3 regions of the Solibacillus sp. FSL R7-0668 genome follow, and region 1 is predicted to be linked to each of the others. Evidence: predicted binding sites of a transcription regulator. Region 1 holds the regulator's gene; each other region holds the start of a gene.
What was found. The regulator CtsR, encoded in region 1, represses protease genes until heat stress. The targets are predictions, from matches to a motif close to ATGGTCAATAAAGGTCAAACA.

Region 1 (3,186 bases):
AATATGCTAATGGACTCGTCTTCTGTTAAAAAGAACGACCCAATTTTTTGACGACGTGCTAAATTAGGGCTGATTAAATGCTTTTCCACTAATATTTGACGCTGTAGCTGTGGCATATCCTTCACTTTAAAATATGAAAAGTGATAGGGATTTTCTCGATCTATTGCTAATAATGCAGTCATTAATTGGTGTTCGATTTGTTCGGCATCTTGTTCTGTAAAGCTAATTGGAAATCGGACGTTCGCAATATTTCGAGCTAGTCGAATGCGCGTACTAATGACGATATCCGAATCGCTTTCATATTGCATCCAGCTTGGATTGGCATTCGTTAAAAAATGCTCAATGTTCATGCGCGTTCCTCTCCTTGCCCGACTTTACTTTCGAGTGCTCGAATGTCATCACGAAATTTAGCTGCATCTTCAAAGCGTTCTTCTGTAATCGCCTGTTGCTGTAATAAGCGGAGTTCACTTATTTGCTGATTAATTTTTTCCTTTGAGTGCGTTTCTTCTACATACCCCACATGCTTTGTACCTGCTTGAATTTTTTCCAGCAATTGTGGGAGCTGCTCACTAAAGGTTCGATAACAATCACCACAACCAAATTTCCCTTGCTTTAAAAACTGACGATACGTTGTACCACATGTTGGGCATGCCTTTGTTTTTGCTGTGCTTCCCGCTACATTTTCCTTTTTAATAATGGGCACAAAATTAAACCAATTCGTCATGAGCTGCTGTAAGGATGCGGGCTCTTCTTTCATTTCGAATTGAAACGGGTGGAATTGGGCAGCACATACGTCGCAATAATGCCGCTCGATTTGTTGCCCGTTTTGCACTTGCGTCACTGTTACATTCGCATGGCGTTGTTTGCAATGTTCACATATCATGTTAAAACACCTCTATTTTTCAAAAGAAATTGTTTGTAGCATTGCGTGCAATATGCGGGCTCTCACTTCATCACGCACTGGTAAACCCATTCGTAATGTTGTACGATCCAATGCAGCCTTCATAATACTTGCCTCTCGTTCACTGACAATATCTTCGTCTAATAAACGGTAAAGTATGCGTTCCGCGTTTGTTTGTGCAATCGTTTCGCCAATTTGCTCTTCCATTTCGTCTAATAAGTTTTTCTTGGAGTGGATCGTTACACGCAAAATACGAATATAACCGCCACCCCCACGCTTACTTTCTACAAAATAACCATGCTCTGTTGTAAAGCGTGTATTAATGACGTAATTGATTTGTGAAGGTGCACAAGCAAATTGCTTCGCTAATTCATTACGCTTTATTTCAATGTGTCCCTGTCCATTTAATTCAATAACTTCCTTCAAATACCCTTCAATTATGTCAGATATATTCCTCATGCTGTCCTCACCTCTCAACAACTGACTTTGACTATCTTTGACTTAAATATACAATAGCTGTTTTTTGATTTCAAATAATCACTCTCAAAACACTTTGCCCTAATTCACAATAATAAATCCTCAAAATGTAAAAAAGGTCTGCCTAAGAAATAAATCTAAGACAGACCCCTTGTTATTAAACCCAACGTCCAACAATCGGATAATTCCACTCTCGATCTGATAAAGCTTTGATAATCCCAATAATCGGAGCAATCCAGAAAATCGCTAAAAATACGATTAAGAATGGTAAACCAATTAAAAGGAAAGTAAATATGATGGCAATGGCAATGAAAATACCAAAAATCACTTGGAATAATAACGCTTGCATCGCGATACGTTTTACATTGTCCTCAGAACTTATTAAGAAAAATAGAATCGGTACTAAAAACGGAGCGAAAAACGCACTCGCATGGATAATCACTTTTGACCATTTGGATTCCATTTAAAATCAACCTCACTTTTTTTGTTACCTTATTTACGCATGAATGTCACTAAAGTTTCATAAATCGAAAAAAATCTTAGGTTTCTTATACCCAAGATTTATTATAACAATGTGCGTTGAAGCAATTTAGTACGGCCCGCGATCATTTGGATTATCGCCCTCTTGCGGGAATAAGAAATAAGAAATCACAGCGGTTAAAATCGTTGCACCGATTACGATGAAAATACGATCACGACTTCCTACCTCTCGGAAGTTATTCACTAGCATAATGTAAGAAGCAATCGCAACTCCTAAAGAAATTGGCAAGACAAATTTCAAACGCCCTTTATGAAATTTCATTTTTTTCAACGTCCTTTTCTACAAATTGATAGCATCTTTTATCTATTGTTAATCATACAATGCTCCAAAACGAAAGACAAATTTCGGCAAATTTTGAACTTATACTAAAATATTACTGCTATCTCTCTCAAAAAATAGTACTATACTAATGTGAAATACACACGAAATGAGGGGTATTATGGTCAATTGGTTTTCAAAATCATCGAAAGTATCACATCCATCTTTTTTGGATAACACAAAATATGCTCCAAAAACACATGTAGACGTTTCGGATTATCCATCATTACAGCGGCAACTCCAAGTATTAAATCTAACAACGGATGATTTAGCAATTATTAAGCAGCTCGAGCCTTATGCACAAGAGATCATTCCTGTTATGGTAGATCAGTTTTATGAAGCGATTACACTCAGTCCAGAATTAGTAACGATTATAAAAAATACCACACAAATTGAGCGCTTAAAAATTACGCTCCATCGACATTTGGAGGGGATTTTTAAATGTCAAATTGATGCGAATTACATTATGGAACGCCAAACCATTGCACAAGTTCATGTAAGAATTGGCTTGCAATCCAAATGGTATATTGCTTCGTTCCAATCATTGATGAGTACGTTTATCTCATTCATCGAAAAAATTAAAATGCCTCCTCATGAAATGGCTAAAGCAATCAATGCCTTTTCTAAAATGATTAATTTGGAGCAGCAGCTAGTTATTGAAGCATACGAAATGGAAGAGCAACGCATTCGTACAGAGGCAGAAGATATTAAATTACGTTTAATCGATCGTATTCAAACAACAGCTCAGGAACTCAATCAAATTAGTGACGAAACAAATGGCTCGCTACAGGAAATCGTCAATCAATCCGAAGAAATTGCCACAAATACAAAAGAAGGGCTCCATCTCGTGGCTGAAACGGAAGATAAATCAACGACAGGCACGACGTATTTAGTGAATCAAACCGCCATTATGACGACGATATTAAACCGCGTCGATACACTCGAAACC
Region 2 (3,186 bases), 3.1 Mb from region 1:
ACATCAATGGGTTGCCCATTAGGTCCTGTTATTGTGGATCAGGTAAACACAGCGTTAAGTGAGCTTCCTGAAGTTAAGGAAGTAAAGGTTGATATCGTATGGCAGCCTGCATGGTCTAAAGATAATATGTCACGCTACGCAAAAATGGCATTAGGAATTCGCTAATGAATAAGACCTCGATTTTTCTATTTTATAATAGAAGAAATCGTGGTCTTTTTTTAATCGATACGACAAACGGTAAGCGGGCAGTCCTCACATTCGATTTTGTGTTTTAAAAACGATAAATCACGAATCGTCATATAGCCCTTTTCAATATCGAGCACTTGCTGCTTGCGTAATTCACTGAGCATTCGATTGATCATTTCTCGGCTAGTCGCACACAAATTGGCAAGATCGGTATTCGTTAAAGCAAGTTGGATGGTCACTTCATTGGGTGAGTGAAACTGACCGTACGTATTAGCTAAACGAATAAGTGTGGAATAAAGTGCGCCTTTTTTGCCGTGTAATACTAAATCACGTAAACGGCTTTGATCTTTCATATGCTCGATTTGGAGCCATTTTAAATAGTCGGTCATGATTGGTGGTTCCGTATGCAAGTAGTTTTCGAATCGTTCGCGTGATAGCGCATATAGTTCGGTATTCATCAGGGCTTTAGCGGTAGTCGTATGAAAGGTACTGCAGCAAAAAACAGCCGTTTCGCCAAGTAAACGATGCTCGCCACAAATCCGAATGGCTAGCTCTTTTCCGCTTTCCGTTTCTTTGCTAATTTGCATCTTGCCCTTTTTTATAAGGTAAAGTTGGTCGGCAAGGCTACCTTCTTGAAAAAGAGGCATCCCCTTTTCTATTTTTAATAGTATGCCTTTCGTTTGAAAGAAAGTCGTGATCGTTATAGGTAATGTAGTAGTTGATTCGATTGTCCTCACACCTTTTTAGGGAATACTAATTTACATATAATATCCAATTTATCGTAACATATAAATGGAAAATTATTGTTGAACATTGAGTGTATTTATTTGATGTTTGACTAACTTTGACCTATAATAAAATTAGTCAATAAAGGTCAAACTTTTAAAGGGGTGCAGTTTATGCAATTTAATCAAACACAAGACAATCGCCCACCATTAGAGCAATTTGGGCGCAACTTAATCGAACAAGTGAAAAACGGCAAAATGGATCCAGTCATTGGTCGTGATGAAGAAATTCGGAATGTGATTCGTATTTTATCCCGCAAAACAAAAAATAATCCGGTATTAATTGGGGAGCCAGGTGTTGGTAAAACGGCCATTGTCGAAGGATTGGCACAGCGAATTGTACGTCGTGATGTTCCGGAAGGCTTAAAGGATGCCGAGCTCTATGAATTAGATATGAGTGCGTTAATTGCTGGGGCATCGTACAGAGGACAATTCGAGGAACGATTAAAAGCTGTATTAAAGCAAGTGAAGGAATCGGAGGGCCGTATTATTTTATTCATCGATGAAATTCATACAATCGTTGGTGCAGGCAAAACAGATGGCGCGATGGATGCTGGCAATATGTTAAAGCCAATGCTGGCACGTGGTGAATTGCATTGTATCGGTGCGACAACGCTAGATGAATACCGCATGTATATTGAAAAGGACCCAGCACTGGAGCGTCGTTTCCAGCAAGTGCTTGTACGTGAGCCTTCGATTGAAGATACGGTGTCGATTTTACGGGGTATTAAAGACCGTTTCGAGGAGCATCACCGTGGTGTGCGTATTCATGACCGTGCGATTATCGCGGCAGCACAATTAGCAGATCGTTATATTACGGACCGCTTCTTACCAGATAAAGCGATTGATTTAGTCGATGAAGCCTGTGCCATGATTCGGATTGAAATTGATTCTATGCCGCAGGAGCTTGACCAATCGATGCGTCGTTTAACACAATTAAAAATTGAACAGCAAGCATTGAAAAAAGAAAAAGACGATGCAAGTAAAAAACGTCTTGAAGTGTTATCGGGTGAAATTGATCAGCTAGAAACAACGATGAAAGCTATGAAAGAGCAATGGGAGCTAGAGAAAAATGGCTTGCAAATTGTGCGTGATAAAAAAGATGAGCTGAAAAAATTAGAAGCAGAGCGTGATGACCTTTATCTATCTGGTAGTAACTTTGCACGGGCTTCGGAGCTACAATATAGTAAAATTCCAAAACTCGAACAAGAGGTTGCACAGCTGGAGGCACAGTTGAAGGAAACGGAAGATAATCGTATGCTGCGTGAGGAAGTAACGGAAGAAGAAATCGCCAAAATTATTTCACGTTGGACAGGTATTCCCGTAACGAAATTAGTAGAAGGGGAACGTGAAAAATTATTGCGTTTGAAGGATACATTGCATGAGCGTGTCGTTGGTCAAGAAGCGGCCGTAACTTATGTAACTGAAGCAGTATGGCGCGCGCGTTCGGGCATTAAAGACCCAAACAAACCAATTGGTAGCTTCTTATTCTTAGGACCGACTGGTGTAGGGAAAACGGAATTAGCAAAAGCGTTGGCCGAGCAGTTATTTGATTCAGAAGAGCATTTCATTCGTATTGATATGAGTGAATATATGGAGAAACATTCCGTATCGCGCTTAGTCGGCGCACCCCCTGGCTATATTGGCTACGAAGAGGGTGGGCAATTAACAGAGGCCGTTCGTCGTAATCCGTATTCAGTTGTCCTATTAGACGAAATCGAAAAAGCACACCCAGATGTAGCAAATATTTTACTGCAAGTGCTAGATGATGGGCGCATTACCGATAGCCAGGGTCGTATGGTGAACTTTACGAATACTGTCATTATTTTAACATCTAATATCGGTTCGCAATATTTATTAGAGCAAACGGAAGAATCTGAAGAGCTTGTGCAAATTGCGTTACGTCAGCACTTCAAGCCAGAGCTATTAAACCGTATGGACGATATTATTATGTTCCATGCGTTAACAGACGAGCACTTCCATGCCATCGCTTGGAAATATGTGCATCAATTACAAGCGCGTGTGGCCGATCAGGAAATTACGCTAACAGTAGATGATGCTGTAGTTGATTGGGTTGTCAAACACGGCATTGATCCGCAATTTGGTGCACGCCCATTAAAACGCTTTGTGCAACGCCATTTAGAAACAGTAGTGGCACGAGAATTGTTGAAGGGTGAGGTTGTTGCGGGAGGCTCGTTGGCACTAATGCTAGAAA
Region 3 (3,186 bases), 660 kb from region 1:
TAACTTTAAAGGGGGTTACACAATGTTGAAAACGAATCGTGAACGACTGAAAAATAATATAGAGTTATTTAGTCAGATTGGAGCTACTGACAATAATGGCGTCACACGTTTAAGTCTTTCTGCGGAAGATATTCTGGCGCGCGACAAATTTAAAGCGAAGTGCGAACAGCTTGGCATGATTGTTACAGTGGATGATATGGGCACAATGTATGCAACGCTTCCTAGTCAAACAGATAACTTACCAATCGTGATGGGCTCCCACTTAGATTCCGTTATTAAAGGCGGGCGCTTTGACGGCGTGCTTGGCGTATTAACCGCTTTAGAAGCAGTGGAAACGATTATCGATGCCAATATTGAACTAAATCATCCTTTAACCATTGTAAACTTTACAAATGAAGAAGGCGCCCGTTTTGAGCCTTCACTTATGGCTTCTGGCGTGCTTTCAGGAAAATTTGACAAGGCGAAAATGCTCGCTTCCACCGATCCCCAAGGCACTACATTTGAACAAGCTTTAGAGACAAGTGGCTATAAAGGCGAAGAAGCCAATCGCCTTACCGAAGCGCATGCCTACTTGGAACTTCATATTGAACAAGGCCCTGTATTAGAGCATTACAACAAGGAAATTGGGGTTGTAGAAGGTGTTCTTGGGATGGTCTGTTATGACATTACGTTAACTGGCGAATCCAATCATGCAGGTACCACTCCGATTTCGATGCGTAAGGACAGTATGTTTGCCGCGATGCAAATTATTTCGATCCTACAAAATAAATTAAAGCAGCTTCCTAAGAATCTCGTCTATACGATTGGTCGAATCAATGCCTATCCGAATATTCACACCGTCATTCCAAGTCATGTCACGTTCTCATTAGAATCCCGCCATCAAGACCCTACTGTTATTCAACAAGTGGAGCAAATTATCTTTGATTTACCAAAGGAAATTGAAAATTGTCAGCTTGCCTATACGAAATTATGGAATCGCGATACGGTTTATTTTGCACCTGACATCATTCAGGCAGTTGCAGCAAGTACTGAAGAATTAGGCTATTCTCAACACCGGATGTTTAGTGGGGCTGGTCATGATGCACAGTTCATCGCACAATATATCCCGTCTACTATGATTTTCGTCCCAAGTGTAAAAGGCTATAGCCACCGCGAAGATGAATTAACTTCCTATGAGGACTGCTCAAAAGGGGCCGATGTGCTCGTAAATGCTGTTCTAAAAGTAGCCAATTATAGCGTTTCACAAGCAAATTCAGCCAATGCCCTATAAGCTATCCCAACAATCCGTCCTGCCCAATATGACAAGACGGATTTTTTTACGCAAAAAAAAAAACGATTTCGTCAGCATCATGCTTTTGAAACCGTTTTGAGATTTTCATATTATTGGTTTAAATAAATTGTTATTGGAAAGAATGAATTAGGGATAAAAAAGAAACGGTACAGTGAATCTTTTTTATCCCAGTAAAACTTCATTCTTCGTTGTAAAAAAGTAAAACGACCATTTCTCTTTTACAACAGCTATTAAAAGTATATTAAAACAGTAAAATGGTGCCCATGAAAGGACATGATAATAAATGCTAAACAAATTGGGGTGAACCTTCTTCTATTTAGCCTTGCAATAAAACACAACATTTAATAATGTTGTAATTTTCGTCACATTTTTCAAGCATTATTTCTTATTCATACAAAAGACTCTCTGTTTTAAATAATTTTATTGCATTTAAGTGATACATGTGCGGGAAATGTGTTGATGTTAACTAATTCCTTAACGATTAACTGTATAAGGAAGATGTAATTAGTGAGGTATGTCGATTGAAAAAGCGCCCTCGGAGGGAATCGAACCCCCATTTCAAGAACCGGAATCTTACGTGCTATCCATTACACCACGAGGGCATCATCATAAATATACGACCTTCTCATTATACAAAGGGGATTGTTTGATTTCAACTATTAAAAATCAGACTTTATATTTGACCATAACTGACTAATACGTGTATGATAGGTTTACAGCTGAAACACTTTCCAAATTCAGCAAAGGTATACGAAAATAGGCTTTAACAAAGGGAGGATTTTTTCAATGAACTTAATTCCTACAGTTATTGAACAAACAAACCGCGGCGAACGTGCATATGACATTTATTCACGTTTATTAAAAGACCGTATCATTTTATTAGGGAGCGCAATCGACGATAATGTTGCCAACTCAATCGTAGCACAGCTTTTATTTTTAGAAGCTGAAGATCCAGATAAGGACATCTACCTATACATCAACTCTCCAGGTGGTTCAATTACGTCTGGTATGGCGATTTACGATACAATGAACTTCATCAAGCCTGATGTATCGACAATTTGTATCGGTATGGCTGCATCAATGGGTGCCTTCTTATTATCTGCCGGTGCAAAAGGTAAGCGTATTGCCTTACCAAACGCCGAAGTGATGATTCACCAACCACTTGGTGGCGCACAAGGTCAAGCAACTGAAATCGAAATCGCAGCAAAACGTATTTTATACTTACGTGAAAAATTAAACAAAATTATGGCTGAAAACAGTGGTCAAGATTATGAAACATTAGCGCGTGACACAGACCGCGATAACTTCATGACTGCTGAGCAAGCAAAAGAATACGGGTTAATCGACAAAATCTACGATCGTAACCAACTTAAAAAATAATCTCCAATAAAAGCGGCAGAGCAATTCTGCCGCTTTTTTTGCGTAAAGAAATGTTTATAAAAAAAAAAGATGCACATGAATTTAGTTCACGAACATCTCTATGTTTACGCTTTCAAAAATTAGTCTGCTTTTTCGATTAGTTGCTGTAGCGCATGAATCGCCTTTTCTTCATCATGCCCATCTGCGCTTAGCGTCACTGTCGTACCTTTTGCGACAGCTAAGCTCATAATGCCCATAATCGATTTGGCATTTACTTTTTTCGTACCTTTTTCTAAAAAGACATCTGCTTTATAACGATTCGCCTCTTGGACGAATAGTGCAGCTTGTCTTGCTTGTAAACCTGATTTTAGCTTGACCTCTACTTGTTTTTCGATCATTTTGAAATACTCCCTTTCACAACCGTACATCACCTTATTTACTTCATCTTATCGAAATTGGCGGAAAAGAACAACAATAGAATACCATATTTCGAAAACTTTGCTTTACTATATTTGCTCGCCTCGGCGAAGTGCGTC

Region 2: a site for CtsR is predicted at 1,047-1,067, ahead of MKX47_RS03495 (ATP-dependent Clp protease ATP-binding subunit). Genes of this name have one in related genera too.
Region 3: a site for CtsR is predicted at 1,968-1,988, ahead of clpP (ATP-dependent Clp endopeptidase proteolytic subunit ClpP). Genes of this name have one in related genera too.

What each region holds. Positions count from the first base shown of each region.
Region 1 covers NZ_JBBOUU010000001.1:3,884,240-3,887,425, forward strand. Annotated here, with positions in the region: gene MKX47_RS19520 (protein arginine kinase) at 1-350, opposite strand, end outside; gene MKX47_RS19525 (UvrB/UvrC motif-containing protein) at 347-883, opposite strand; gene MKX47_RS19530 (CtsR family transcriptional regulator) at 896-1,360, opposite strand; gene MKX47_RS19535 (DUF4870 domain-containing protein) at 1,536-1,841, opposite strand; gene MKX47_RS19540 (acyltransferase) at 1,968-2,180, opposite strand; gene MKX47_RS19545 (globin-coupled sensor protein) at 2,359-3,186, shown strand, end outside.
Region 2 covers NZ_JBBOUU010000001.1:772,030-775,215, forward strand. Annotated here, with positions in the region: gene MKX47_RS03485 (metal-sulfur cluster assembly factor) at 1-165, shown strand, start outside; gene MKX47_RS03490 (Crp/Fnr family transcriptional regulator) at 219-923, opposite strand; gene MKX47_RS03495 (ATP-dependent Clp protease ATP-binding subunit) at 1,086-3,186, shown strand, end outside.
Region 3 covers NZ_JBBOUU010000001.1:3,222,094-3,225,279, forward strand. Annotated here, with positions in the region: gene MKX47_RS16050 (Zn-dependent hydrolase) at 23-1,270, shown strand; tRNA gene MKX47_RS16055 (tRNA-Arg) at 1,822-1,893, opposite strand; gene clpP (ATP-dependent Clp endopeptidase proteolytic subunit ClpP) at 2,078-2,671, shown strand; gene MKX47_RS16065 (HPr family phosphocarrier protein) at 2,791-3,048, opposite strand; gene whiA (DNA-binding protein WhiA) at 3,157-3,186, opposite strand, start outside.